2 regions of the Peribacillus sp. NPDC097198 genome follow, and region 2 is predicted to be linked to the other one. Evidence: a T-box and tRNA genes for the amino acid it is inferred to sense, from the RefSeq annotation. Region 2 holds a T-box; the other holds one or more tRNA genes.

Region 1 (14,896 bases), on a different contig from region 2:
ATAGGTCAGAGGTGGAAGCGTGGTGACATGTGGAGCTGACTGATACTAATAGATCGAGGACTTAACCAACGCTTTTAAAAAATGAACACCTTCTAATATATTATCTAGTTTTGAAGGAATGAAAATTTCTTCTTGCTTTTTTTCAGAGACATGCTATAATAGTAAATGTCCTAAAAAAAGTTAACAATGTTTGGTGGCGATAGCGAAGAGGTCACACCCGTTCCCATTCCGAACACGGCAGTTAAGCTCTTCAGCGCCGATGGTAGTTGGGGGTTTCCCCCTGTGAGAGTAGGACGCCGCCAAGCATATAAATATGGAGGATTAGCTCAGCTGGGAGAGCATCTGCCTTACAAGCAGAGGGTCGGCGGTTCGATCCCGTCATCCTCCACCATTATTTTTTACACCTGCCGGTGTAGCTCAACTGGTAGAGCAACTGACTTGTAATCAGTAGGTTGGGGGTTCAAGTCCTCTTGCCGGCACCATTTTCATAGTAAGACAAGCATGAGCCATTAGCTCAGTTGGTAGAGCATCTGACTTTTAATCAGAGGGTCGAAGGTTCGAATCCTTCATGGCTCATCACTTTTTCATGCGGGTGTGGCGGAATTGGCAGACGCACCAGACTTAGGATCTGGCGCCGCAAGGCGTGGGGGTTCAAGTCCCTTCACCCGCATCATTCATGCGGAAGTAGTTCAGTGGTAGAATACAACCTTGCCAAGGTTGGGGTCGCGGGTTCGAATCCCGTCTTCCGCTCCACTTTTCGTATGTGCCGGGGTGGCGGAACTGGCAGACGCACAGGACTTAAAATCCTGCGGTAGGTGACTACCGTACCGGTTCGATTCCGGTCCTCGGCACCATCTTAATATGCGCCCGTAGCTCAATTGGATAGAGCATCTGACTACGAATCAGAAGGTTGTAGGTTCGACTCCCGCCGGGCGCACCATGTTTTTTTTGCGGGAAGTAGCTCAGCTTGGTAGAGCACTTGGTTTGGGACCAAGGGGTCGCAGGTTCGAATCCTGTCTTCCCGACCATGTGATTTTTAATGAAATGGGGCCTTAGCTCAGCTGGGAGAGCGCCTGCCTTGCACGCAGGAGGTCAGCGGTTCGATCCCGCTAGGCTCCACCATTTTTTCAAAAAAGAAAACTTATATTATTTTGGCGGTGTAGCTCAGCTGGCTAGAGCGTACGGTTCATACCCGTGAGGTCGGGGGTTCGATCCCCTCCGCCGCTACCAATAAATATAAGGACCTTTAGCTCAGCTGGTTAGAGCAGACGGCTCATAACCGTCCGGTCGTAGGTTCGAGTCCTACAAGGTCCACCATAGAATTTTTTTTCTTAGCCACGGAGGTATACCCAAGTTCGGCTGAAGGGATCGGTCTTGAAAACCGACAGGGGAGTCAAATCCCGCGGGGGTTCGAATCCCTCTACCTCCTCCATTTTTTTTAAAAAGCAACAAGTTGTTTTAAAGCAACCTTACATATTAGGAAGTAAAAAAACAGTATTCATGAAAACTTGATGCAAAATGATTCATTATTACCGTCGCGGGGTGGAGCAGTCCGGTAGCTCGTCGGGCTCATAACCCGAAGGTCGCAGGTTCAAATCCTGTCCCCGCAATCATTAGGTCCCGTGGTGTAGCGGTTAACATGCCTGCCTGTCACGCAGGAGATCGCGGGTTCGATTCCCGTCGGGACCGCCATTTTTTAGGCTCAGTAGCTCAGTCGGTAGAGCAAAGGACTGAAAATCCTTGTGTCGGCGGTTCGATTCCGTCCTGAGCCACCATTACAATTTCATATTACGGCGATTGTGGCGAAGTGGTTAACGCACCTGATTGTGGTTCAGGCATTCGTGGGTTCGATTCCCATCAGTCGCCCCATTTCGCGGGTGTAGTTTAGTGGTAAAACCTCAGCCTTCCAAGCTGATGATGAGGGTTCGATTCCCTTCACCCGCTCCAATATGGGCCTATAGCTCAGCTGGTTAGAGCGCACGCCTGATAAGCGTGAGGTCGATGGTTCGAGTCCATTTAGGCCCACCATATTTTATTGTTCCGCAGTAGCTCAGTGGTAGAGCATTCGGCTGTTAACCGAACGGTCGTAGGTTCGAGTCCTACCTGCGGAGCCATGGGGAAGTACTCAAGAGGCTGAAGAGGCGCCCCTGCTAAGGGTGTAGGTCGCGCGAGCGGCGCGAGGGTTCAAATCCCTCCTTCTCCGCCATTCGGCCCGTTGGTCAAGCGGTTAAGACACCGCCCTTTCACGGCGGTAACACGGGTTCGATTCCCGTACGGGTCATAAAAAGAAGCATACTTATGTATGCTTCTTTTTTTATGACTGTTTTTCTTGAAGAGATGCGACAAGGTTGATGCAGTCTATTTACTTATTATAGATGTATTTAATCAATCCGATGTTTAATAAAGCTAATTCTATCTATTTAACCGATTGCGTAATGTGCATTCCTACCATAATGATCACTCCTATTCCTACTAATACTCTATCAATGTTAAGTTCGCTGAAGGCTGTGCAACAAAATAGCCTATTCCCCCCAGTGAAACAAACATTTCAGCAGCAATTACACCAACTAAGGACTGCCCGATTCCTAGACGTAATCCAGATACAATTTGGGGTAAAGAACCTGGAAGAGCGACCGTAAGGAAAGTTTGAAGCTGAGAAGCTCCGAAATTTGTACCATCCAGTAATTAGTCAGACGCCTATCCCTACGAAAGCAGCTAGAATGAATCCTACGAAAAAATTCTTAAGTGCGAATGCCAAATTTTCCAAAAGTACACCACTTACAGCTAGTTGATACCCGACCTGTACCATTTGTAATGGAGAACTTAAAAATATAGGATTGATTACTCTAAATGGATAGAGTAACTCCCAAAAGATGAGTACACTTAAGAAGCTAATCAAACCTATATAGGGTGGTCAGCTACATCGTAGGAGTCTTTTTTCTATAAGTTTGATGTTTCCCTCTATAAAGGAAGAGACCTTTTATTATGGGCATATAATATGTCTTCCGTCACTGGACGGTATCTTAATTTATAGAATATATAGGAGCCTGTAATCCTTTTACAAAAAAAAGACCGCAAGTAAATTCAGAAGAATTTCTTGCGGTCTTTTTATATTTCACTTTTTACTCGAGATTTGCGTGTCGGCCATACATTTTATTCGTATCCAATCCCTTTTTATCCATTATCCTTAAAATGACGCTATCGAAAAAAAGTAAGAGAGTTTGCTCAAATAGAGAGCCCATCGGTTGGATTGTTTGGTAATCACCTTCCGACTGGTCTTTAGGTGAACCAGGCAGCTTTATTGCGAAATCCGCCAATTTTCCAATGGTCGATTCGGGGGAAATTGTTACGGTCGCAATGGTTCCACCGATATTCGTTGCTTTCTCCGCTATGGAAATCAAACTTTTTGTTTCTCCCGAACCGGTTCCAAGGATTAAAAGGTCATCTTTTTCGAAGGTGGGGGTGACGGTTTCACCTAATACATATGCACCTATCCCCATATGCATCATTCGCATGGCAAAGGATTTACCCATCAGCCCGGATCTTCCTGCACCTGCTACAAAAACTTTCTTTGCTTCAAGAATCCGATTAACCAGTTGTTCAGCTTCTTCGTCAGCTATTAAGTCTACTGAACGACTTAGCTCTTGTATGATTTTAGCCATATATTGTGAAGTCTGCATGTTAAATATTAGCCTTGTTTAATTAATTCTTGTATTTGGGCAGCTGTCCCTTTAATATCATCTTGTCCAGTGATGCCTCCGCCAACAATGATAAGGTCAGGGTGTACTTTAATGACTTCCGGAAGTGTATCTAATTTTATGCCGCCTGCAATAGCCGTTTTTGCATTCTTTACAACGCGTTTAATCGTTTGAAGGTCTTCAAAAGAGTTTTTTCCAACAGCTTGAAGGTCGTAGCCAGTGTGCACACAGATATAGTCGACGCCAAATGCATCCAATTCTTTCGCACGAGTTTCAAGATCTTTCACAGCGATCATATCAACAAGGATTTTTTTGCCTTGTTTTTTAGCTTCTTCTACAGCCCCTTTGATGGACATATCTTCAGCTGCACCAAGAATCGTGATGATATCAGCGCCAGCTTCAGATGCCTTCATCACTTCGTAACCGGCTGCATCCATAATTTTAAGGTCAGCTAATACTTTTAAAGAAGGGAAAGCTTCTTTCATTTCTTTAACAGCCCGAAGGCCTTCATTAATAACGACCGGTGTACCGATTTCTACGATATCTATATATTCTTCCACCTGTTTAACCAATTCAATTCCTTCTTGAATGTTTACTAAGTCCAATGCCAATTGTAATTCCATTATCCTTCACTCCCACTAGTATGTTTTAGTATGTTGCACAGTAAGTATGTACCTCTCACGTTCATTCAATGCACAGCAAGAAAATCATCTTGGCTATACAATGTATCATATACTAAGTATAATATTTTTGTTAGTACGCACTTTTATTATACATAGTGTTAAAAAGTATACTATGGGATTTGGGATTATAAATATGGAGGTAATTCAGATGACAAGGCTAGAGAATAAAACATTCAATTGTGAGAAGGAATTGACCCTATCTGTTATAGGGGGCAAATGGAAGATGCTTATTTTATGGCACTTAGGCAAGCAGGGGACCAAGCGTTTTGGTGAATTGAAGGCACTTATGCCAGGCATCACTCAAAGAATGCTGGTTAACCAGCTTCGAGAGCTGGAAGAAGATCTTATTGTTCATCGCGAGGTCTATCCAATCGTACCTCCCAAAGTGGAATACTCTCTGACAGAACAAGGAGAAAGCCTGATGCCGATTCTTGATTCGATGTATAATTGGGGTAAAAATTATATGGAGAATGTCGTTGGAGGGCAAGAAGATAGTAAAGAGAGTATCAAGTAGAAAAAGAATTCTTTTAAGCCTTATAAGGATAGCAATAAAAAAGTGCTGACCCCGTACAAAGTTCTGTACAAGGTCTGGCACTTTTTTATTTTTCATCTATATAGCTGTCTTTCTTCTTGTAAGGGATATCGCCCATTTTAGAATCAATCTTCCGGTCATCGAGCATGTCTTCGTATTCTTCTTTGTTCTCGTTGGATACGACTTGACGATTTTTCCCTTCTATATCATTGGCAGCATATCCTTCATAGTCTTCAGGGAATGTCTCGGTATCGTCTTCTGTATCATAAAGTTCGTTATAGCTTGTGCGATTATGCTGATAGTCTGCCGGAGTGTCTGATGTTCCGAATTGGGCGACTTCACCGAAACTGTCTTCTTTGACCGTATTTTCGTCATCTGTATCTGAATGGCGCCTGTTCTCAAAGTTATCTCCCTTAGAAGGGATCAGGATATCTTCCTCGGCTGGCCTATATTCATCGGTCACGTCGTCATGGACTTTTTGTTCTGGTGTATGCTCGATACAATATAAGGTGGAAGGAACCACTTCAAGCCGTTCATATGGGATATCTTTGCCGCATTCCTTACAAACACCGTATGTTCCTTCTTTAATGGCTTCTAGGGCAAGATCGATTTTTCCGATTTCCTCTTCCGCGTGCTCATTGATGGCTTGATATCTTTCCTTGTCGAAAAGCTCGGTGCCTAAGTCGGCGGGGTGATTATCATAGGAAGAGATTTCTCCGGAGAAATCGGTTTGTGACTGTTTGGTTACAGTCTCATCATTCTTGATTCTTTGTTGAAGCTGTTCTTTTTCACTTAACAGTTCTTCTTTTAATTTCAGGATTTGTTTTTCAGTCGCCATTGGTTTCCTCTCCTTTTATAAGTACGATTATGGTTTCATCGTTGTTTTTTGTGTAGTTATTAGTAAGTACCCGAATCAGCGGGGTGGGAAACAACGAAAAAACCCCATGCACCATGCACGGGGTTTAAAGCTTTGCGTTTATTGAATGAAATAATGGATGAGTAAACCGATGAACATCAGTAAACCGAAGAACGTATTCGTTTGTGCCGTTGCTTTCATCGCTGGCACCATTGTGATGGCTTCCGTTTTACCTGCAAAGCCTTTGATGGCAGTCAGGGCCTTCGGAATGCTTAGGAAAGAAAGCAGGATCCAAGGTGTTACGTCTCCCAAGAGAATCAGTCCGACAACCCACACATAACAGAATGCAAACATGACGGACATGAAAGTTAGTGCATTTTTCCTTCCCATAACGACAGGCATCGTTTTGCGGCCATGGGCCTTATCGCCGTCATGGTCCCGAAGGTTATTCGATAGATTGATCAACCCGACAAGAACACCGCTTGGTACGGCAATCAGGATGGCCAAGGAAGAAACTGTACCGGTCTGGATGAAGTAGGCGATCAAGATGATCAAGAAGCCCATGAATAGACCGGAAAAAAGTTCCCCGAATGGTGTGTATGATATCGGTAGCGGACCTCCGGTATAAAGGTAGCCGACCAGCATGCAAACAAGACCGACAGCGGCAATCCACCAAGATGAAGCGGCGCAAATATAGATTCCTAGTAAAAGAGAGATTCCATACATGCTAAGGGCCAAGGTCATGATCAGTTTCGGGGTCATGCCATGACGGACGATACCGCCACCGATGCCGACTGATTCTTCGGTATCAAGGCCCCTTTTGAAATCATAGTATTCATTAAATAAGTTCGTTGCAGCTTGAATAAGGATGCTTGCGATCATCATGGCCGCAAACAATAACCAATTTACGCCATCCTCTAACAAGGCAAGGACGGTTCCAAGCAGGACGGGAACAAAAGCTGCGGTAAGTGTATGTGGACGAATTAACTCCCACCAGATTTTCCAGGTTCGTTTAAGGGGAAGCTCGTCGTATTCTGTGTGCATTATTTCTCTCCTCAAAATCATGATCAGTACCTTAAAATTATAACAAAGATTGAATTTGTTCACAAAAGGATATCCTATAAAATGTAGGAAAAGTGTTCGAGCGTGTCAAAGGGATTTGATGAGCCGGGACTTCCAAATTGAAGGAGATGCTACATCATTATCTAAGAATCATATAATAAGGAAAAAAGCAGGCATGATTTGTCGGTTCGAGGGTGGTTTTATTGACATGAGGTTAAACGGAGGTGTATCTTTAAATAGGTTAAAAAGCTTTTAAAATGTACGATTTGGGGGGATATTTTTGGCTATCTCGAAAGAAACTGAACGGTTTCAGGGACTGGCTATGGCCATACAAAAGGCGAAGAACTTGAATGAACAAGTTCTATTCAGTCATATTAAGAAAATAGAGTGCAACAACCCCCTTTCATTTTATCAAGCTGGAAGAGAACGGTATAAGGGTGAACGCTTCTTTTGGCAGGATCCCGCAAAAGATATAACCATTACTGGTTTAGGCAACGTTAAGAAAATCCAGGCGGCACCAAATGCCGACCGTTATAGAGAAGTTGAAATGAGCTGGATCAAGCTGCAGAATACTGCTGTTACAACAGGAGTGACCGATGTGGATGCGACCGGCCCTTTGCTATTTGGGGGCTTTTCTTTTGATTATGAAACCAACAGTTCGTTCCTATGGAATCAATTTGGGGACAATCTGTTCTATATACCTGCCTTCATGCTATCGATGGTGGAGGGGGAGGCCTACTTAACGACAAACCTACTTTGTTCGCCGGATGATTCAGAAAAACTCTTCATAGATATGATAAACGAAAGGGAAGCATTCCTTACCGAAAACTTGGATGATGGTGAAATACCGGCCAATGTCTTTGTTGAGCAGAAGGAAGTCGAACCTGAGGCATGGAAGAAGACCGTTGCGCGGGCCGTTGAGGAAATTAAGACGACGGATCTTGATAAGATCGTTCTGGCAAGGGAATTGCGCCTTGTGTTTGAACGCTCCATCGATTCGAAACAGGTTCTAGAGCAACTGCTTGCCGAGCAGCCGATGAGCTATATTTTCTGTTTAGAGGCAGGCGGTGACTGTTTTGTCGGGGCCACTCCTGAGCGATTAATCAAAAAGCAGGGAAATGAAGTCTTTTCAACTTGTCTTGCCGGATCAATGGGCCGGGGGAAAAGCGAAGAAGAGGATACTCGTCTAGGTAATGAACTTCTTTTGGATCAAAAGAATCTACAAGAGCACAAGTACGTCGTTTCGATGATTACCAACGCTTTTGAAGCCGTATGTGATGAGGTCATCATTCCATCAGGACCGAAGTTGATGAAGAACCGTCATATACAGCATTTGTTTACACCGGTGAAAGGAACGTGTAAAGCGGATACGACTATTTTCGAGTGTGTCGAGAACCTCCATCCAACGCCGGCATTGGGTGGGCTTCCAAAAGAGAAAGCTGTCACACGCATTCGGGAAATAGAAGGTCTGGAACGAGGCTTTTATGCGGGACCACTCGGCTGGGTGGATTCGAAGGGGAACGGTGAATTCGCGGTTGGAATCCGTTCCGCACTATTACAGGACAATGAGGCATCGCTTTTTGCAGGATGTGGCGTGGTAGAAGATTCAACACCGGAAAGTGAATTCCAGGAAACGGGGATTAAATTCAACCCGATGTTAAGTGCTTTAGGAGGAAAAATGAATGAATGACCGAGATGCATTGACAGCCTATGCTGCTTCATTTGTCGATGAGCTGGCACAAAATCGAATGAAGCATGTGGTCGTGAGCCCTGGTTCACGTTCTACACCTCTTGCTTTATTGATGGTGGAACATCCTGATATTCAGGTACATATTAATGTCGATGAGCGTTCGGCGTCTTTTTTTGCTCTTGGATTGGCTAAGGCATTAAAAGAACCAGTCGGACTTCTTTGTACGTCCGGAACGGCTGCGGCGAACTTTCATCCTGCCGTCATTGAGGCTTTCTATTCAAGGGTGCCCCTAGTTGTCCTGACAGCTGATCGCCCCCATGAACTGCGAGATGTCGGAGCTCCACAGGCCATCGACCAAATCAATTTATATGGAAAGCAAGTGAAGTGGTTTGTCGAGATGGCGCTTCCGGAGAGCAGTGATGAAATGATCCGGTATGCGAGGACCATTGGGGCGAGAGCGGTAGCGACGGCATCCATGGAACCTTCAGGACCTGTCCACTTGAACTTCCCTTTACGTGAGCCACTCATTCCAGATTTAAAACAAGCCAAGGAATATAGGCAAAGTAAGGAAACGCCGACTGTGATGATCGATAGTGGGATACGCTCACTAACGGCCGCACAATTAGACGGATTGACCTCTACTTTGTCAAAAGCAAAACAAGGCATCATCGTGTGTGGGGAACTTAGGAACCCAGAGATGAAGGATGCCATCATCACATTAGCAGACAAGCTTGGGTTCCCGATACTGGCTGACCCGCTTTCTCAGTTACGGAGCGGCACACACGACAAAGACGCCATCATTGAGGCTTATGATACATTTTTGCGTGATGAAGCTGCCAAGGCTGCATTCCAACCGGATGTCGTGCTTCGATTCGGCTCGATGCCAGTTTCGAAGCCCCTGCTTTTATTCTTGAAAAAACAGAAGCAGGCTTTGACATTGGTCATCGATGGTGGTGCAGGATGGCGTGAACCGGCTGGATTGGCCACGAGCATGATCTATTGTGATGAAGTCGACTTTTGTCATCGCATCGGTGAAAAATTACCTGAAGCAACAGACAGAGACTGGCTTGGTTTGTGGCAATCCATCAATGGAGCGACGAAGAATGCCTTATCTTCCATCCAGGATGAATCGGAGTTGAGTGAAGGAAAGCTCTTTTCCTTACTCCAGGACATGATGCCGGTAGGTTCGACCATATTCGTCGGGAACAGTATGCCTATCCGGGATTTGGATACGTTCTTTTTAAACAACGAGAAAAGCATCAAGACGATGGCGAACCGTGGGGCAAACGGAATTGATGGTGTCGTTTCCACGGCAATCGGGGTGAGCACGGTTACCGAAAATACGGTGCTGGCCATAGGTGATTTAAGCTTTTTCCATGATATGAACGGATTGCTTGCAGCCAAACTGCAAAAGCAGAACATCACGGTCCTGTTGATCAACAATGATGGCGGAGGGATCTTCTCCTTCCTTCCACAGGCGAAAGAAAAGGAACATTTCGAAACGTTATTCGGAACGCCGCACGGACTTGATTTCTCCCATGCTGCTTTGCTTTATGGAGGGAAATATAACAAGGTGCGGAATTGGGATGAATTAAAACAAGTGTTCACGGATTCCTTTGAAATACCTGGATTGAAAATCATTGAAGTGCCTACAGAGCGGGAATCCAATATGCAAACCCATCGAAATTTGTGGAGTTTTGTTTCCCAGGAAATAAATCGGGTGCTTGATGGGGAAATTTCATGAAAATTGTCAGTGGAGATGTCACATATGCTGTTGAAATAGCGGGAAATGGTGAACCTATAGTATGTCTACATGGGTTCACCGGGAACCGGGATACATGGGACTTTCTTGTTCCCATGTTGCAGGACCGCTATTCTTTGATCATGGTTGATATCATCGGCCATGGGGAAACGATGGCGCCTGATGATTTCCAGCGGTATGGGATGGAGCAAGTAGCAAAGGATTTGAAGCTTATTCTAGAGACATTGAAGCTGCGAAAAGCCCATATCCTTGGTTACTCGATGGGTGGCAGATTAGCATTGGCGTTCTCTTGCTTGTATCCAGAGTATGTTCATACATTGATGCTGGAAAGCTCCTCTCCGGGTCTAAGGACAGAAGAGGAGCGAGAACACCGCAGGGGCAACGATGCGAAGCTTGCCAAGCGAATCCTTGAACACGGCATGGAAGCGTTTGTCGAACAGTGGGAAAACATCCCGTTGTTTGAAACCCAAAAAAGGTTGTCCACAGATATACAAACTGCCATTCGACAGCAACGGCTCGCAAATACACCGATCGGGCTGTCGAACAGCTTGCTCGGCATGGGGACAGGAAGCCAACCATCCTATTGGGAAAATCTTGAGACCCTGGATTTTCCCGTGTTGCTTGTGACGGGTGATTTGGATGAAAAATTCTGCCATATCGCTGAAATGATGCAAAGTCGATTGGAAAATGTCGAATGGAAAAAAATTAATGACGTCGGGCATGCAATTCATGTGGAAGATGGGCAAAAGTTTGGTAAAATAATAAATGGGTTTTTAAAGCGAAATTAAGGAGGAAATACGATGACAATTCAATGGGAAACAATTCGTGAATATGACGAAATTTTATACGAAAAATATAATGGCATTGCGAAAGTATCGATTAACCGTCCGCATGTACATAATGCATTCACTCCAAAGACGACTGCAGAAATGATTGATGCTTTTGCAAGAGCGCGTGATGATGCAAGCATCGGTGTTATCATTTTGACAGGTGTAGGCGGAAAAGCCTTCTGTTCAGGTGGAGACCAAAAGGTACGCGGGAATGGCGGATATGTTGGGGAAGATAATATCCCACGCCTGAACGTACTTGATTTACAACGCTTGATCCGTGTGATTCCAAAACCGGTCGTAGCGATGGTTGCAGGTTGGGCAATTGGCGGCGGTAATGTATTGAATGTCGTTTGTGACTTAACAATCGCTGCTGACAATGCGGTCTTCGGTCAAACTGGTCCGAATGTGGGAAGCTTCGATGCCGGTTACGGTTCAGGTTACCTAGCTCGCATCGTTGGACATAAGAAAGCGCGTGAAATCTGGTACCTATGCCGTCAATACAATGCACAAGAAGCATTGGAAATGGGCTTAGTCAACACAGTTGTGCCTCTAGATCAATTAGAAGCTGAAACTGTTAAATGGTGTGAGGAAATGCTTGAGAAGAGCCCAACAGCACTTCGTTTCTTAAAAGCAGCGATGAACGCCGATACAGATGGACTTGCTGGACTTCAACAACTTGCTGGAGACGCAACTCTTTTATATTACACAACAGATGAAGCAAAAGAAGGTCGCGACGCGTTCAAAGAAAAACGTGATCCAGACTTCGGGCAATTCCCTCGTTTCCCTTAATGAAAAAAGTAAGAAAATGAGTGGTTTGATTAGTGGACAGCTTGGCGGAATTATTCGTCGAGCTGTTTTCTATATATAAAAGAAAAGGAGAGGGCCTTTGGATGACTGAAGAGAAATTGCCGAATTGGCTGAAAAACCGTGCTCATTTATCACCTGACCGTCCGGCGATCGAGTTTGAAGGGAGCACGTATACGTTTCTTGAATTACATAGGTTGACGGAAAAAATGGCGGGGAAATTGGCAGCTAGTGGGATAAAGGCTGGTGAACCATGCGCGGTTTTACTTCGGAATCATATTGATAGCGTCGTCATGATTCATGCCCTCTTTTATTTGGGCGCGAAAATCGTGGTGCTCAATAATAAGCTGACGGTCAGGGAATTATCTTGGCAAATCAAGGACAGCGAGTCAATGAGGCTGATTTCAGAAGAAGGGTTTATCGAAAAGCTTTCCGGGATCCAATCGTTGCTTCCGGATGTAGAGGTTCTTTTAAAAGAAGAGTTACCTGCCCAAGGAACCGCTGATATACGCGATGACTTCTATCTTGAAGATACTGCGACGATCATGTATACATCGGGTACGACGGGCCATCCAAAAGGCGTCATCCAATCGTTCGGCAATCACTGGTGGAGCGCGATTGGCTCCGTATTGAACCTTGGCTTGAGGGAAGAGGACAGCTGGTATTGTGCAGTCCCGATTTTTCATATAAGCGGGTTATCGATTCTGGTGAAAAGTGTAATCTATGGTATGAAAGTCGTGTTGGTCGAGAAATTCGATGAACATGAGGCAAACCGGGCCATCTTGAATAATGGTGTGACGATGATATCGGTTGTGACGGCGATGTTGAATAGAATGCTGCATGATCTTGGGGCTGCGCGTTATCCGGAAACATTTCGCTGTGTACTGCTAGGCGGAGGCCCTGCACCTGTACATATGCTCGAAGCCTGCAGGGAAAAAGGAATCCCTGTTTATCAGTCCTACGGTATGACGGAAACAGCTTCGCAAATCGTGACACTTGCCCCGGAAAATGCGATGACAAAGGTTGGGTCTGCCGGTAAGGCCTTGTTCCCTTCCCAACTAAGGATAGAGAAGGACGGCAAGATATGCGGACCGGGTGTACCGGGTGAGATTGTTGTATCGGGTCCGAATGTAACGAAAGGCTACCTCAATCGTTTGGATGCGACAGAGCAAGCGATTTCAGGGGGCTGGCTTTACACGGGGGATCTGGGTTACCTTGATGAAGAAGGGTTTTTATACGTGCTTGACCGGCGTTCGGACTTAATCATTTCTGGAGGGGAGAATGTCTATCCAGCCGAGATTGAGAACGTTCTAAGTACGCACCCAGCCGTTTTTGAGGCGGGTGTCACCGGTATCGATCATGAAAAATGGGGGCAGGTGCCGCTTGCTTTCGTTGTCAGGCATAAAGGCATGGAAGTTAGCGAAGCTGAGCTGTTGGCCCATTGCCGAGAGGGGCTAGCTGCTTATAAAATTCCCCGCAACGTATTATTTCTTGAAGAACTGCCACGCAATGGTGCAAGTAAGCTGCTGCGGAGGGAACTGAAGAAGCGATGGGGGGATCAGAAATGAAGTTGACATCCATCACTTTAAGGCTCGTGAAGGCACCTTTAAAGCGGCCATTCACGACCCATCTGGAAACCGTGACGGAACGGGAAGTCATCGTTGTCGAAGCACGAGATCAAGATGGGATTATTGGATACGGGGAGGCAGTGCCGTTTTCGAGTCCATGGTACACCGAGGAAACGGTGAAAACCTGTTTTCATATGTTGGAGGACTTCCTGATTCCTAAGACTTTGGCATTCGATTTGACGCATCCCAATCAGCTTGCGGGCCTTTGGAGCGGTATCAGAAGGAATGCCATGGCAAAGTCGGCCTTGGAACAGGCAATCTGGGATTTGTATGCCAAGCAAGAGGGCATCTATCTCGGAAAGCTATTCGGGGGGGAACGAACCGAAGTGGATGCTGGGGTCGTCGTTGCCTCGGATCATATAGAGGATGCACTCCGACAAATAGAGGAAGGCTTGGCGGTCGGCTATCGACGCTATAAAATCAAGATCAATCCAGCAAATGATACGGAATACCTGACGCAAATCCGGAGGGCCTATCCAGATATCCCCTTGATGGTGGATGCGAATTCGGCCTACTCGCTTTCGGATGTCCCGCACCTGCAAAAGCTGGATGACTTTCAGCTTATGATGATCGAGCAGCCTCTTGGGCATGATGATATCGTCGAACATGCCATTTTGCAAAAGCAGCTGAGGACACCGATCTGCCTTGATGAAAGCATCAATTCCTACCATGATGCGAAAAGTGCGCTGATGCTAAAGAGCTGCGGAGTGATCACGATCAAAATGGCGAAGGTCGGAGGTTGGTCCCAAGCGGTCAAAATCCATGATCTTTGTGTGGAGCAGGATATTCCCCTTTGGTGTGGTGGCATGATCGAGTTCGGCATATCACGTGCCCATAACCTTGCACTGGCCACGTTAAAAGGATTCACGATTCCAGGAGATATCTCCTCTTCGTCCCGCTATTGGGAGAGTGACATCATCGAACCGGAAGTCATCGTGAAAAATGGTGTCATTAAGGTTCCGGACAAACCGGGAATCGGTTTTGGCATCCGTGAGAAGCGATTGGATGAACTGACAAGCTTTAGGGCCGTTTATAAGTAATGTAAACCCGATGCAATAGGGGAGATTATAGTGAGTAGATGAAGCTGTCATGGGGCAGCTTTTTTTGCTATGGATAAAGGAGAGAACTGGATCGGTTTCCGATTCGGCGCCTCTATTACAATCGTAACTGGTTTTACCTTCCTCCTCATTTTTATTAAAACATCAAAGCTAAAGAATTTTCACTCACCCTATTAAAGTTTATAGCAAACTTGGAATGTTTATCGATTGAATGATTAATCCTTATTAAAATATTTATATTCAAAAAAAGCCCCATTTACCCAAAAATGGGGCTTTGTCTATTTTTCCTTTTA
Region 2 (14,896 bases):
AGAAAGAGATGAAGTCGAATTCCACGGAGCAGTATAAGAAACCAAGACCAGAGGATTATGAGGGAACGATAGCGAGCGATCCCCATGTGGATCCCTTTTCCGCTGATACCAAAAATTCTCTGAATGTAGGTGACACACTAAATCAAAACACCGCTCCCCGTGACGGAAAGGTGCCTCAAGATAGTGATGAGAACCCTGACTTAACGGATAAATACATTAAAAATCGTATTAACACCGATCGCTTATAAGCCGAAAAAATAACAGCCGATGATGGCTGTTATTTTTTTAATCCAGATTCAAGAGCCGTAATCATTTCCTGCTTTTCCTGTTCGGATGAATTTTCCCAGATGACCTCGAATAATACGCCAAGACCTGGTAGCATTTTTTCCTCACCATTTTGAATCGCATCGACTATCGTATCCTCTAGCTGTTCTTGCGTATTTCCGGATACATTCTGAATAATGGCATTGCGTAAATTTAAATTCATGATTTTTCCTCCTCTAACACATAATGACTCACATAACTAGCATTTCACAAACAGGCATTCAATATGTATACGAATTACGTTATAATAGGATAATTAGCGTGAAATATTAAAGGAGCGTTTACCTTGAAATATATTGAGTCTGTAAAAAACCCTCAGGTGAAGCAGTGGAAAAAATTATTGACCAAAAAAGAACGGGATAAAACCGGTACGTATTTAGTAGAAGGTTTTCATCTTGTTGAAGAAGCATTGAAGGCAGAAATCGTCATGGAAGTAATCGTAAATGAAGAAACAGAAATGCCGGCCCATTTTTCGCTCGAAGGCACGGATGTCATCTATGTGAAAACTGACATCATGAAGGCGATTTGCGATACGGAGAGCCCACAAGGAATAGCCGCTGTCTGTGAACAGAAAACCATGAGCATGTCTTCCATCAATCCGGACAAACTACTGTTGATCGATGCGGTGCAAGATCCAGGCAATATCGGCACGATGATCCGGACAGCTGATGCAGCCGGAATCGATGCTGTCATTCTAGGAGAAGGGTGTGCCGATTTGTATAATCCGAAAGTGGTCCGTTCCACGCAGGGAAGCCTGTTTCATATGCCGGTGGTTAAAGGGAATCTTTCCGAGATCATTGATCAACTGAAGCAACAAGGCATGCCGGTTTATGGCACGGCCTTAGAAGGTGGCTCGCCCTTTGAAGAGGTGGAAAGGTCTTCGCGATTTGCACTGCTCGTCGGTAATGAAGGCCAAGGAGTTTCCAAGGAATTATTGGCGAAAACGACGAAAAACCTTTATATTCCGATTTACGGGAAAAGTGAATCACTGAATGTCGGGATCGCGGCCGGTATTTTAATGTACTATTTAAGAAAATCAATTTGAAACGGCCGTTCATTTATAATATAATGAAACAGAATTTTATAATGAAAACAACAATGACAAAGAGTAGTAACTTAAGACATCCATAACCAGGGAAAAAATGCCGTGACTGAAAGCATTTTTATGGCACTGCTTAAGGGAATTCACCTTTCGAGTTGGCATTGGGAAGACAGAGTGTCTGAAAAATGTTCCGGTGAAGAGCCGTTATTTTTTATGAGTGAGTGCTTCATGCTTTTTAGCAGATAGCACTAATAAGGGTGGTACCGCGATACATAAACCTCGTCCCTTTCTGGGAGTGGGGTTTTTTTGTGTTCATTTTTACAAAAGGAAAACTAAAGGAGGAAGACATGATGCAGGAACGTTTACTAGAACTGCAGGAAGAAGCGTTGCAAAAAGTTGCCGCAGCTTCCGAACTAAAAGAACTGAATGAAGTCCGTGTTGCTTATTTAGGGAAAAAAGGGCCGATTACAGAGGTATTACGCGGAATGGGGAAATTATCAGCTGAGGAACGTCCGAAAATCGGAGCGCTAGCTAATGAGGTCCGTGGAGCCATCGCGTCGAAAATCGAGGAAAAACAAGCGGCATTAGAAACAGCTGCCATTAATAAGAAGCTTGCAACAGAAACGATTGACGTGACATTACCAGGCCGTCCGGTTAAGAAAGGAAATCTTCATCCGTTAACACGGGTCGTCGAGGAAATTGAAGACCTATTCATCGGTATGGGATACACAGTGGCTGAAGGTCCTGAAGTCGAAACGGACTATTACAACTTTGAGGCATTGAACTTGCCGAAGAGCCATCCAGCACGTGATATGCAAGATTCATTCTACATAACGGATGAGATTTTGATGCGTACCCACACGTCTCCAGTACAAGCAAGAACGATGGAAAAACATAAAGGCCAAGGTCCGGTTAAAATCATTTGTCCAGGTAAAGTGTATCGTCGTGATAATGATGACGCAACGCACTCGCATCAATTCCAGCAAATTGAAGGCTTGGTCATCGATGAAAACATCAGCATGAGCGACCTGAAAGGAACACTTGATGTATTTGCTAAGAAAGTATTCGGCCAAGACCGGGAAATCCGTCTTCGTCCAAGTTTCTTCCCTTTCACGGAGCCATCAGTAGAGGTGGATATCTCATGTAAAATCTGTGGCGGTAAAGGTTGTAATGTATGTAAACAAACAGGATGGATCGAAGTGCTGGGTGGAGGAATCGTTCATCCGAATGTCCTTGAAATGGCTGGATTCGATTCGAAGAAATACTCCGGATTCGCTTTTGGAATCGGTGTAGAACGGATCGCGATGCTAAAATACGGCGTGGATGATATCCGTCACTTCTATACAAACGATGTTCGTTTCTTAAAACAATTCCATCATCATGAAGCATAAATTTTAATTTTAAAGAGGAGGACCTACCATGTTTGTATCATATAAATGGTTGCAGGAATATGTAGACCTTTCCGGCATCAATGCAAGTGAGCTTGCGGATAAAATCACGAAGAGCGGCATTGAGGTTGAAGGGGTAGAAAAGAAAAGTGAAGGGCTTAAAGGGATTGTCATCGGACACGTACTAGAACGCGAACAGCATCCGAATGCCGATAAACTGAATAAATGCCTGGTTGATATTGGAGCGGAGGCCCCTGTACAAATCGTCTGTGGAGCCCCGAACGTGGATAAAGGCCAAAAAGTAGCCGTAGCGACTGTTGGCGCTGTACTTCCAGGTAACTTTAAAATCAAGAAAGCCAAGCTTCGCGGAGAAGAATCTCACGGAATGATTTGCTCGCTTCAAGAATTAGGTTTCGAATCCAAGATTGTATCTAAAGATTATGCAACAGGCATTTTTGTATTCCCTAATGATGTGGAAGTTGGCAAAGATGCACTAGAAGAACTTGGTTTAAGCGATGAAGTGCTGGAACTTGGTTTAACGCCAAACCGATCAGATGCTTTAAGCATGCTGGGTGTTGCTTATGAAGTCGGAGCCATTCTTGGTCGTGACGTGAAATGGCCAGTCATCGAAAAAGAAGAAGCAACGGAAAAAGCCACTGATTATATCAACATCAAAGTGGAAGCAAAAGAAGATAATCCATTATACATCGCTAAAATCATCAAGGACGTAAAAGTAGGTCCATCTCCACTCTGGATGCAGACCCGCCTTATGTCAGCAGGCATTCGTCCGCATAACAATGTGGTCGATATTACGAATTACATTTTACTTGAATATGGTCAGCCACTACATGCCTTTGATTATGATCGTTTGGGTTCAAAGGAAATTGTCATCCGTAAAGCGAACGAAGCAGAAAAGATCGTTACTTTGGATGAAACGGAACGTACATTATCGCCATATCATCTGGTCATCACGAACGGCACCGAGCCAGTTGCGATTGCAGGAGTAATGGGCGGGGCAAACTCAGAAGTGAAGAATGATACAACGACCGTCATTATCGAAAGTGCTTATTTTTCCGGGACAGTTGTACGTAAAGCTTCGAAAGATCATGGATTACGTAGTGAAGCAAGTGCCCGTTTTGAAAAAGGCGTCGATCCAGCTCGCGTGCGTGAAGCTGGAGAACGTGCAGCTCAATTGATTGCACAATATGCAGGCGGAACGATTCTACAAGGAACGGCAGAGGTTGATGAACTGACAATGGAGCCAGCTGTCATTAGCATTACCCTTGAAAAAATCAATACGCTTCTTGGCACGGATATGTCTGTCGCTGAAGTGGAATCCATCTTCAAACGTCTTCAATTTGGAGTGGCTCTGGACAATGAAACGTTCACGATCACCGTTCCTACACGCCGTGGAGATATTACGATTGAAGCGGATTTAGTGGAAGAAGCTGCCCGTCTTTATGGATATGACAACATTCCAGCAACATTGCCGGTTGGTGCCGCTACTCCTGGCCAATTGACGGATTATCAAATGAAACGTCGTAAAGTCCGCCGTACCCTTGAAGGAGCAGGACTGTATCAAGCGGTTACGTATTCGTTGACAAGCGAGGACAAAGCGGCTCAATTTGCATTGAACGCCCGTGATTCCATCCGTTTGGCCATGCCGATGAGTGAAGAACGGAGCCAGTTGCGTTTAAGCATCGTTCCACAATTATTAGAAGTCGTGAAATATAATAATGCTCGCCAGCTTGACTCACTTGCTCTATATGAAATTGGTTCTGTCTTCTTCAAAAAAGACAATCAAGAGCTTCCTGAAGAGAAGGAGCATGTAGCTGGAGTTATTACAGGACTATGGGAATCTCAACCTTGGCAAGGCGAAAAGAAATCGGTTGATTTCTATGTAGCAAAAGGCGTGATCGAAGCAATTTTCGATACGCTGGGGTTAACTGATCAAATCAGCTATCGCCAAGCGGAAATCAAAGATATGCATCCAGGACGGACAGCGGAAGTACTGTTGCATGGTGAGGTAATCGGCTTCATCGGCCAAGTGCATCCAACCGTTCAGAAGGATTTGGATATAAAGGAAACATACATCTTCGAACTTTCATTCAAAGCTATGGCTGAAGCGGAAGTGGCGCCGATTGCATATCAAACGATCCCACGCTATCCATCGACCACACGCGATATCGCGTTAGTAGTCGAGCAAGCAGCGAAAGCCGGCGACATCCAAAATATTATTTTGGAAGCGGGTGGCAAGTTATTGAAAGAAGTCAACATCTTTGACTTATACGAAGGCGAAAAAATGGAAGAAGGCAAGAAATCCATCGCTTTCTCATTGAAATACTTCGATCCGGAACGTACATTGACGGACGAGGATATCACCAAAGCGCATGAAAAAGTGCTTGCAGCGGTTAAAGAAAAAGCCGGAGCAGAATTACGAGGATAAGATAAATCGCATCAAAAAAGGCAGCCTCCTGGCATTTCAGGAGGCTGTTTTTCTGGGTGTAACGCCTTCGTTTGATAGCATGCAAATTTAAAAGAAGACTCTCACTCACTTCTCTAGAATGAAAGGTGGGTGAGAGTCTTCTATTAGGATATGTATCAGTTACTTTGCAATCATGATGGAACTTGCTTTGATGATTGCTGTCGCCTGATCATCCACTTTTAGATCCATCGATTCTGCAGAAGCCGTTGTAATGCTGGATACGATGTCTACACCATTGATACTCATGGTTATTTCCGTTGAAATAGGTCCTGTTTTAACTTCAGTGATTCTTCCACTTAATTGGTTTCTTGCTGATAATTGCATGAAGACCGCCTCCTAATAATATGTACTTTCTTATAGTCGACAAGATCTTCTGAATACATTCATCTTACTATCATAAGAAGCAAGCCCAAAGGCATTTACGTTTCCAATTCCCGTTCTCATTTCCCGTATTTCTTGTGATATATTTTTTTTGCTTTTTCCGTATTGGCAAAATGTGTTTTCGTAAAGTCATTCAAGGCGTCGATCCCTTTTTCATGGATTAAGCGTGCCGCTGCCTCGTCGACGGCAAAGCCTGCTCCTTTGGGGATTCTAAAACCGGCCTTTTCGCTCAATAGGTCAAAGCGTTTCACAAATGCGTAACGAGCGAGAATCGAAGCGGCCGCAACGGAAAGGTGAATGCCTTCCGCTTTCGTGCATAAATAGGTAGCGTTAGCCTGAAAGGGCTCCTGGCCTTTCAAATAATTGAAAAATACATTTGGCTGGGCGAATTGGTCTATCAGGACCGCCTCCGCTTGCTCTGGCTGTATTTTTTGAATAAGGTGCTTGATGGCTTGGTTATGGAGGAGTGCTTTAATCTTTCCTTGAGACATCCCTTTTGCCTGAAGCATATTGTATTTCGGATTATCACACGTCAACAGGCTAAATGGGACAACATCCTTGATTTGTTTAGCAATTTCGATGATTTGTGGATCTTTCAGGTTTTTTGAATCTTGAACACCAAGTTCTTTCAATAAAAGTAACTGTTCTTTTTTTGCATAGGCAGCAACGACGGTGATGGGGCCAAAATAATCGCCGGTCCCGACTTCATCAGAACCAATAACCGACATCGTGGCAATGTTGGCCGGCGGCAAATAACGATGAACTTTGACTGTGGAAGTGGATGAAGAGTCCGGCTTCTTCTTCGGTGCTACTGCATCCTTTTGCCATTTTGCAGCTTCCAATTCTGCATTTTTTCCCTGAAACAGGACCTTTCCGGATTTATAACCGGTTACGGTACAGAGCGGGGGCTTGGCTGAAAATATACTCCCAGGTGGAAGCTTTGCAACTGAGCTATTCATATAATGGACTTTCATTGCTTGGATTTGGACAGGACTTGTAAGTAATACAACATGGGACATAATTAATGGACTCCTCGCTCAATTTGATTTATTAAGGGATCATTCATACTAAAGGAATTTATAACTGACAAATTATTGCAATTTTTATGCGAGAAATGACGATGTACTCTCTTTCATGACGAAAAAGTTCATGATATGATAGAAATAGGATTGTTTAGATTGGAGGCATCATTTTGTCAGACGATAAACGAAATAAAACGACAGTTGACATATACGGACAACCATATACAATCGTCGGTACGGAAAGCGCGAGTCATATGCGCCTAGTTGCTTCGATGGTCGACGAGAAAATGAGAGAAATCAGTATGAAAAACCCACATTTGGATACGAGTAAGCTTGCGGTACTGACCGCAGTGAACACGATTCACGAATATATTAAATTAAAAGATGAACTGGACCAGCTTCAACTGGAATTAAAGAGAGAGAAGGACTGAGTACATGCTTGATTTAGCAATTCTGGCCATTCTTTTAATCGGTGTATTAATCGGTTTGAAGCGTGGCTTTATTTTACAACTGGTTCATATGACAGGTTTTATCGTAGCCTTCATTATTGCCTATGTCTTCTATGGGGATCTTGCCCCCAACTTGAAAATGTGGATTCCATTCCCTTCCATAGGTGATTCTTCGACGCTTAATATGTTTTTCGAATCGGTTGGGCTTGAGACGGCTTATTACAATGCCATCGCCTTTGCCATCGTGTTCTTTGCCACTAAGATTCTTTGGCAAATGCTTGGATCAATGCTCAATTTCATCACCTACCTGCCGATCCTAAAACAGTTGAATCGTTGGGGAGGCGCGATATTGGGATTTGCCGAAGTCTATCTTATCATGTTTATTATATTATACATAGGTGCCTTGCTGCCAATGGATTCCATCCAGGAACCGCTTACCGGCTCCTTCCTGGCAGAATCAATCGTGAAACATACTCCGTTCCTATCCGAACAGGTGGAAGACCTTTGGTTTAATAAGTAAATTCATAAGCGCATTAAATTGGGGTCCATTACCTTTCAAAGTTGTAAACCGTCATCTTTGGAAGGGCGGGCCCTTTTCTGTGGATCAGCCTGGAATTACCTAATCGTTGATTCGTATAAGTAATAATCGAACGGCTTGTACTTTGGCGTTAAGAAAGGTATCTTTAAGAAAGTATCCAAGGGAGTTTCCCTACTAATTTTGGTGGTGAAAAAAATGACAATCAATAAAAAAGATATTATAAAATTATTAGAAAAGATAGCCATATACATGGAACTTAAAGGAGAAAATCCGTTTAAAGTATCGGCTTTCCGCAAGGCGGCTGGTGCATTGGAAACCGATGACCGGAGTCTAACGGCCATCGATGACTTTACGGCGTTGAATGGCATCGGGAAAGGGACGGCATCCGTTATTGAAGAATTTATCAATGAAGGGAAGTCGACCGTTCTTGAAGAGCTTCAGGAGCAGGTGCCGAAGGGCTTGATACCGCTTTTACAACTTCAGGGATTAGGCGGTAAAAAAATCGCCAAGCTACACAAAGAATTACATATTAATGATGTGAATGACCTTAAACTGGCATGTGTGGAGGGGCGTGTCGCGGCTCTGACCGGTTTCGGTAAAAAAACAGAAGAAAAGATCTTATCAGCCATTGCCGAGGCTGGATCAAGGCCTGACCGTCTTCCACTTGCTTTCATGAGACCGATTGCTGACGATATCGAGATGGCGATTGGCAATATGGAGCATATCACGCGCTCATCAAGAGCCGGCAGTATGCGAAGAATGAGGGAAACGGTTAAAGATCTTGATTTCATCATATCCACGGACCACCCCGAAGAGGTGAAGGAACAGCTTCTTTCATTGCCTGGCATTAAGCAAGTCATTGCCGCAGGTGATACAAAGGTTTCGGTCGTCCTTGATTATGAATATGATATTTCTGTCGATTTCCGGATCGTGCAGGATAAAGAGTTCACCACGACTCTTCACCATTTCACCGGTTCGAAGGAACATAATGTCCGTATGCGCCAGTTGGCTAAAGAACGGGGAGAAAAGATAAGTGAATATGGCGTGGAGGTAGCTGAAACGGGAGAAATTCTGACCTTCGAAACAGAAGAGCAATTTTACAATCATTTCGGCATCCCGCTCATTCCACCCGAATTACGTGAAGATGGGACGGAAGTGGAACAGTACAATGAAAGAGAACCGCTTATAACGGTAGAAGATATTCAGGGTGACCTGCATATGCATACCACTTGGAGCGATGGTGCTTATTCGATTGAAGAAATGGTTGAAGCATGTCGGGCCAAAGGCTATAAATATATGGCCATCACTGACCATTCACAATACTTGAAAGTGGCGAATGGCTTGACTGCAGAGCGGTTGCGCGAACAAAAACAGATCATTCATGACATTAATGAAAAATATGATGATTTTACGGTCCTATCAGGAATCGAAATGGATATCCTTCCAGATGGAACCCTTGATTACGATGATGAATTGCTGGCAGAGATGGACTTGGTCATCGCCTCCATCCACTCGAGCTTTTCTCAGCCCCGGGAAACGATCATGGAACGATTAAAAACGGCATTGAATAACCCGCATGTCGATATTATTGCCCATCCGACAGGAAGAATCATCGGCAGACGATCGGGATATGATGTCGATATGGATATGCTAATTGAACTGGCACGCGAGACGAATACGGCACTTGAGTTGAATGCAAACCCGAACCGTTTGGACTTGGCTCCGCCTCATCTACGTAAAGCGCAAGAAGCGGGCGTGACGGTTGTGATCAATACTGATGCCCATAGTATTGATATGCTTGAACATATGCCGGTTGGCGTATCTTCTGCTAAAAAAGGATGGATTAAAAAAACAACGGTTCTTAACGCGATGGATACGGATGGTTTATTGACGTTTTTAAAGAGAAATGACTAATTATTTACTCACTGAGGAGGAGTCTTAACTCCATGCATAATAAAGCTTTAAAGACATTGGAATTTGATAAAATTAGAGAACAATTGGTTTCCCATGCTTCGTCTGCAATCGGGAAGGAGAAGGCACAGCAATTAATGCCTTCCACCGACTTCGAGGAAGTATCGAGATGGCAGGATGAAACGGATGAGGCGGCTAAAATTGTCCGGTTAAAAGGTAATCTTCCATTGGGAGGGATATTCGATATCCGCCTGCAGGCTAAAAGGGCGCAAATCGGTGGCATGTTATCCCCGATGGAATTGATGGAAACGGCTAGCACCATTCGTGCTGGTCGGATCCTGACTCGATTTTTCGAAGAAATCGCGGAACAGGAGATTGAAGTTCCGCTATTGGCTGAGTTTATCGATTCGCTTCATCCCCTGATTGATTTGCAACAGGAAATTACCTATGCTATTAGCGAACATGGGGAAGTGATGGATTCGGCAAGTGATAAGTTGCGCACGCTTCGTAACCAGATTCGCACGAATGAAAGCAGGGTTCGTGAAAAACTCGAAAGCATGATTCGTTCTTCGAATGCAACGAAAATGTTGTCAGATGCCATCATTACGATTCGAAATGACCGCTTTGTCATTCCTGTAAAACAGGAATACCGTAGTGTGTATGGTGGAATCATCCATGACCAATCTTCATCAGGACAAACCCTGTTCATTGAACCACAGGTGATTGTCCAATTGAATAATGTCCTTCAGGAAACACGTGTAAAGGAAACACAGGAAATCGAACGCATTTTGGTCGAGATTTCCGAAAAAGTAGGCGAGTTCACTCCAGAACTATTCCATAACGTCAAGGTGCTTGCCCATGTGGATTTCCTTGTTGCAAAGGCAAAATACGCCAAAGCGATAAAAGGGTCGAAACCACGTTTGAACAATGAAGGCCGCGTGAAACTATTCAAGGCGAAACACCCGCTTATTCCAGCGGATGTAGTCGTTGCCAATGATATCTTCCTTGGAGAAGATTTTACGACGATTGTCATCACCGGACCGAATACAGGAGGTAAGACGGTAACACTCAAAACAATAGGCATTTGTACGTTAATGGCCCAGGCAGGTCTGCAAATCCCTGCTCTTGATGGTTCTGAAACGGCCGTATTCTCCTCCATCTATGCAGATATCGGGGATGAACAGTCAATCGAACAAAGCTTGAGTACGTTCTCTTCCCATATGGTCAATATTGTCGATATATTAAAGAATGTCGACCATGAAAGCCTTGTATTGTTCGACGAACTTGGAGCGGGAACCGATCCTCAAGAAGGTGCCGCACTGGCGATCTCCATATTGGATGAAGTCTACAAGCGTGGTGCGCGTGTGATTGCCACCACCCACTATCCTGAGCTGAAAGCCTATGGGTATGACCGTGAAGGCGTCATTAATGCAAGCGTCGAATTCAACGTCGAGACTTTGAGCCCGACCTATAAGCTCCTTATCGGTGTTCCTGGTCGGAGTAATGCATTTGAAATTTCCAAGCGTCTTGGTTTGGAAGAGAGCGTCATTAGCAATGCCCGTAGCCATATTGGCGAGGATACGAATAAAGTCGAGAATATGATAGCTTCTCTTGAAGATAGCCGTAAGAAGGCAGAAGAAGAGGAACTAGAAGCAGCCGAGCTTCTAAAACAGGCCGACATTCTGCACAAGGACCTTCAAAAGCAAATGGAACAGTATAATGAAGAACGAGATGCGATGGGTGAAAAAGCGGCCAAAGAAGCAGAGGCAATCGTTGAACAAGCGAAAAAAGAAGCGGAAGCGATCATTGCTGACTTGCGCCAACTCCGTTTTGAAAAGCATGCCGATGTAAAAGAGCACGAACTGATCGATGCGAAAAAACGGCTGGAAGAAGCAGCGCCAAAAGTGAAGAAGTCAACCAAAAAAGCAGCTAAGCCTTTGGATAAAACTCTGAAACCTGGAGATGAAGTGAAGGTTGTAAGCTTTGGACAAAAAGGTAGTCTGATTGAAAAAGTCTCAAATAATGAATGGCAGGTACAAATCGGCATCATGAAAATGAAGGTGAAAGAGTCCGACCTTGAATTCATTAAAACGACAAAGGCGAAAGAAACGAAGCCGTTAACCACGATCAAAGGAAGAGATTATCATGTTAGCCTGGAGCTAGACCTTCGTGGGGAACGATATGAAAGTGCATTGTCGAGAGTCGAAAAGTATGTCGATGATGCATTGCTGGCAGGATATTCGCGTGTGTCCATCATTCATGGTAAGGGGACGGGTGCGCTCCGGTCCGGGGTCCAAGAATATTTGAAGAATCACAGATCAGTCAAGAAAATCCGTTTCGGGGAAGCTGGAGAAGGCGGAACTGGTGTGACGGTCGTAGAATTTAAATAAAGGAAAGTGGCCATTCAGGCACGCTGCTTAGCAGGAATGGCCGAATACCGTTAGGGAGTTGTCTCATGGAGAACATATGGGAAAATGAGTATGTGTATATAGCAGCCAGATATAGTGTCGTTATATTATGCATAATTGTTTTTTTAGCCGTTTTTGAACTTGTCACCAAGTACAAAAACTGGGAGGAAATCAAACAGGGGAATTTATCTGTCGCGATGGCCACCGGGGGCAAGATTTTTGGAATCGCCTATGTGTTCCAACAGTCCATTCTCCATCAGAACTCGCTACTTACAATGATAGGCTGGGGTGTATACGGTTTTATCCTGCTACTCATCGGTTATTTTATTTTTGAATTTATGACCCCGGGATTTAAAATAGATGAAGAGATACAAAAAGATAATCGGGCAGTGGGATTTCTTGCGATGATCATTTCAATCGCCCTATCCTTTGTCATCGGCGCTGGAATATCTTAATGTCCTGCATGAGAGGGAGAAAACTGTGGAGAAGCTTGCAAAAGTTTTAATTATTTGTTGCGGAATTTTTTTTCTGCTCGGAATCATCTATATGGTATTCTTGACCTGAAAAGAAGCGGCCGTTGCGTCGCTTCTTTATTTGGGTTCTTTTTTTATATAATTATTTACGAAGCCTAGTACATGGAGGAAGAAATAATGGTTCAGCCTAAACTGATAAGGAAAATTGAAGAGCTATCAATGAACGCTTTGCCGGCATTGCAAACGCAGTTGTGTGATGGGTGGGTTTTACGCTTTGCCGATGGGTATACCAAAAGGGCAAATTCGGTAAATCCCCTTTATCCTTCTTATGAAGATGTGAATAGAAAAATAGAATGTAGTGAAAAAGCTTTCTTGGAACGGAACATCCAGGTGTCTTATAAAATCACTCCACTGGCTAGTCCGGACGATTTAGACGATACCCTTGAAGCCTTGAATTATAGTATCGAAAGTAGGACCAGTGTGCAAGCCTTGACATTAGCACATATGGAAGTACCGAGTGGAACCAATGTGCTCATATATAACGAGATGCCAGAAGCGCGGTTTGCAGATTTTTGTAGATTAAATAACATACACAAAAGAAATCAGCCCATTTTCAGGAAGGTGCTGGAACAAATCATTCCAACTACCTGTTTTATCTTTTTGACGGATGAAAAGGAGAAAACGCTAGCATGTGGACTCGGTGTTCTGGAGGATGAATACCTAGGTCTATTTAATATCGCCACCGAGGAGGCCTACCGAAACCGGGGCTATGGAACGAAACTCGTTACAAATCTCCTGTATTGGGGAAAGGAGAATGGAGCGAATAACGCCTATCTCCAAGTGGTGTTAACGAATGAACCTGCACGGAATCTTTATGCAACATTAGGTTTTAAAGAACTCTATCGATATTGGTTTAGAGTTAGAAACTGAACGAGGAGTCATGCCTAATCCCAAATGTTAATTGAATCGAAAATCCCCTCATGAATATTTTTAATATGAAGGAGTTAAATCCTCTTCAACCGGTTATCCTCCTTTATGCTTATTTTTTCTGAATACAGTAATTGTAAGAAAATACCGGTTGTATTATAATGAGTATGAGTATTAAGAATATTCAGAAGGAGGGGGCAAATGAGCAATAAGCCATGGCAAGCCATGTATCCGGAACAAATACCAACCGTTTTAACCTACGATGATAAACCTCTTTATTCATTATTGAAGGAGGCTGCAGATGAATTTCCAGATAAGGTGTCCATACATTTCCAGGGAAAGGAATTAACCTTCAAAGAAGTTTATGAATCTGCTACGAAGTTTGCATCCTACTTAAAGAGCATCGGTCTCCAAAAGGGAGAGCGTGTTGCGGTCATGCTTCCTAACTGCCCACAGGGAGTCATCAGCTTTTTTGGAATTTTGATGGCTGGTGGAGTGGTCGTCCAAACGAATCCTACCTATACGGAACGTGAATTAGAACATCAAATGAAGGATTCTGGAGCGAAGATCATCATAGCGATGGACATATTATTTCCTCGTGTCACCGCAGTCGCCCGGAGTACGGAAATCGAACATATTATTGTAACCGCTATCAAGGAGTACTTGCCTTTCCCGAAGAATCTTATCTATCCGTTCATTCAAAAGAAGGAATATGGCATAGTGGTCAAAGTGGAGCATGAAGGAAATCATCATTTATTCACGGAAATCATGAAGCGGAAAATGTCAGAAGAAATAGCAGAGCCAATCGATGTGGAGAATGACTTGGCGCTCTTGCAATATACCGGGGGGACAACCGGTTTCCCTAAAGGTGTCATGCTTACCCACAAGAATGTACTTGCGAATACGAAAATGTGCAATGCTTGGCTTTATAGATGTAAACGAGGCGAAGAGCGGATTCTGGCTATCCTACCATTCTTTCATGTGTACGGATTGACGACTGTTTTGATTCTTTCCGTTATGGAAGGAAATACGATGATCATCATGCCGAAGTTTGATGTCGAGTCTACATTGAAAACCATTCAAAAGCAGAGACCGACATTGTTTCCAGGGGCACCTACGATGTATATCGGTCTATTGAATCATCCTGACGTCTCCAAGTATGACCTGTCCTCCATTGAAGCGTGCATGAGTGGATCGGCACCCCTACCATTAGAAGTTCAGGAGCAATTTGAGAAAGTGACGGGTGGAAAGCTAGTTGAAGGTTTTGGTCTTTCGGAGACATCTCCAGTTACCCATGCCAATTTCATTTGGGATCAACCTCGGGTCAAAGGAAGCATCGGTTTGCCTTGGCCGGATACAGACTCAGTGATCCTTTCGTTGGAAACGGGTGAAGAACTTCCGCCAAATGAAATCGGTGAAATAGCGATTAAGGGGCCCCAGGTTATGAAGGGCTATTGGAATCGTCCTGAAGACACGGAAAACACATTTAAAAACGGCTGGCTTCTTACGGGTGATTTAGGTTATATGGATGAAAAAGGGTTCTTTTAT

The links. A T-box is a leader RNA that pairs with one kind of tRNA and senses whether it is charged. The one in region 2 lies ahead of pheS (phenylalanine--tRNA ligase subunit alpha), so its partner is inferred to be a tRNA-Phe.
Region 1: it encodes a tRNA-Phe, which carries the amino acid that the T-box ahead of pheS (phenylalanine--tRNA ligase subunit alpha) is inferred to sense. The anticodon was not compared.

Annotation. Positions count from the first base shown of each region.
Region 1 is NZ_JBIWDO010000005.1:73-14,968, forward strand. Features, by position in the region: partial or broken rRNA gene ACIQXQ_RS09865 (23S ribosomal RNA) at 1-69, shown strand, start outside; rRNA gene rrf (5S ribosomal RNA) at 190-305, shown strand; tRNA gene ACIQXQ_RS09875 (tRNA-Val) at 316-391, shown strand; tRNA gene ACIQXQ_RS09880 (tRNA-Thr) at 407-482, shown strand; tRNA gene ACIQXQ_RS09885 (tRNA-Lys) at 504-576, shown strand; tRNA gene ACIQXQ_RS09890 (tRNA-Leu) at 589-670, shown strand; tRNA gene ACIQXQ_RS09895 (tRNA-Gly) at 679-753, shown strand; tRNA gene ACIQXQ_RS09900 (tRNA-Leu) at 766-854, shown strand; tRNA gene ACIQXQ_RS09905 (tRNA-Arg) at 864-940, shown strand; tRNA gene ACIQXQ_RS09910 (tRNA-Pro) at 952-1,028, shown strand; tRNA gene ACIQXQ_RS09915 (tRNA-Ala) at 1,047-1,122, shown strand; tRNA gene ACIQXQ_RS09920 (tRNA-Met) at 1,154-1,230, shown strand; tRNA gene ACIQXQ_RS09925 (tRNA-Ile) at 1,241-1,317, shown strand; tRNA gene ACIQXQ_RS09930 (tRNA-Ser) at 1,340-1,432, shown strand; tRNA gene ACIQXQ_RS09935 (tRNA-Met) at 1,537-1,610, shown strand; tRNA gene ACIQXQ_RS09940 (tRNA-Asp) at 1,617-1,692, shown strand; tRNA gene ACIQXQ_RS09945 (tRNA-Phe) at 1,700-1,775, shown strand; tRNA gene ACIQXQ_RS09950 (tRNA-His) at 1,794-1,869, shown strand; tRNA gene ACIQXQ_RS09955 (tRNA-Gly) at 1,874-1,947, shown strand; tRNA gene ACIQXQ_RS09960 (tRNA-Ile) at 1,952-2,028, shown strand; tRNA gene ACIQXQ_RS09965 (tRNA-Asn) at 2,040-2,114, shown strand; tRNA gene ACIQXQ_RS09970 (tRNA-Ser) at 2,116-2,206, shown strand; tRNA gene ACIQXQ_RS09975 (tRNA-Glu) at 2,210-2,281, shown strand; gene ACIQXQ_RS09980 (ABC transporter permease subunit) at 2,473-2,682, opposite strand; gene hxlB (6-phospho-3-hexuloisomerase) at 3,123-3,680, opposite strand; gene hxlA (3-hexulose-6-phosphate synthase) at 3,689-4,321, opposite strand; gene hxlR (transcriptional activator HxlR) at 4,530-4,895, shown strand; gene ACIQXQ_RS10000 (TraR/DksA C4-type zinc finger protein) at 4,981-5,751, opposite strand; gene ACIQXQ_RS10005 (1,4-dihydroxy-2-naphthoate polyprenyltransferase) at 5,890-6,813, opposite strand; gene ACIQXQ_RS10010 (isochorismate synthase) at 7,112-8,521, shown strand; gene menD (2-succinyl-5-enolpyruvyl-6-hydroxy-3-cyclohexene-1-carboxylic-acid synthase) at 8,514-10,265, shown strand; gene menH (2-succinyl-6-hydroxy-2,4-cyclohexadiene-1-carboxylate synthase) at 10,262-11,071, shown strand; gene menB (1,4-dihydroxy-2-naphthoyl-CoA synthase) at 11,084-11,902, shown strand; gene ACIQXQ_RS10030 (o-succinylbenzoate--CoA ligase) at 12,004-13,485, shown strand; gene menC (o-succinylbenzoate synthase) at 13,482-14,585, shown strand.
Region 2 is NZ_JBIWDO010000007.1:773-15,668, forward strand. Features, by position in the region: gene ACIQXQ_RS13460 (general stress protein) at 1-248, shown strand, start outside; gene sspI (small acid-soluble spore protein SspI) at 278-487, opposite strand; gene ACIQXQ_RS13470 (TrmH family RNA methyltransferase) at 611-1,369, shown strand; T-box leader at 1,414-1,656, shown strand; gene pheS (phenylalanine--tRNA ligase subunit alpha) at 1,717-2,757, shown strand; gene pheT (phenylalanine--tRNA ligase subunit beta) at 2,786-5,200, shown strand; gene ACIQXQ_RS13485 (TOBE domain-containing protein) at 5,360-5,563, opposite strand; gene rnhC (ribonuclease HIII) at 5,680-6,639, opposite strand; gene zapA (cell division protein ZapA) at 6,813-7,073, shown strand; gene ACIQXQ_RS13500 (CvpA family protein) at 7,078-7,611, shown strand; gene polX (DNA polymerase/3'-5' exonuclease PolX) at 7,825-9,543, shown strand; gene ACIQXQ_RS13510 (endonuclease MutS2) at 9,576-11,930, shown strand; gene ACIQXQ_RS13515 (DUF350 domain-containing protein) at 11,996-12,403, shown strand; gene ACIQXQ_RS13520 (GNAT family N-acetyltransferase) at 12,599-13,351, shown strand; gene ACIQXQ_RS13525 (AMP-binding protein) at 13,550-14,896, shown strand, end outside.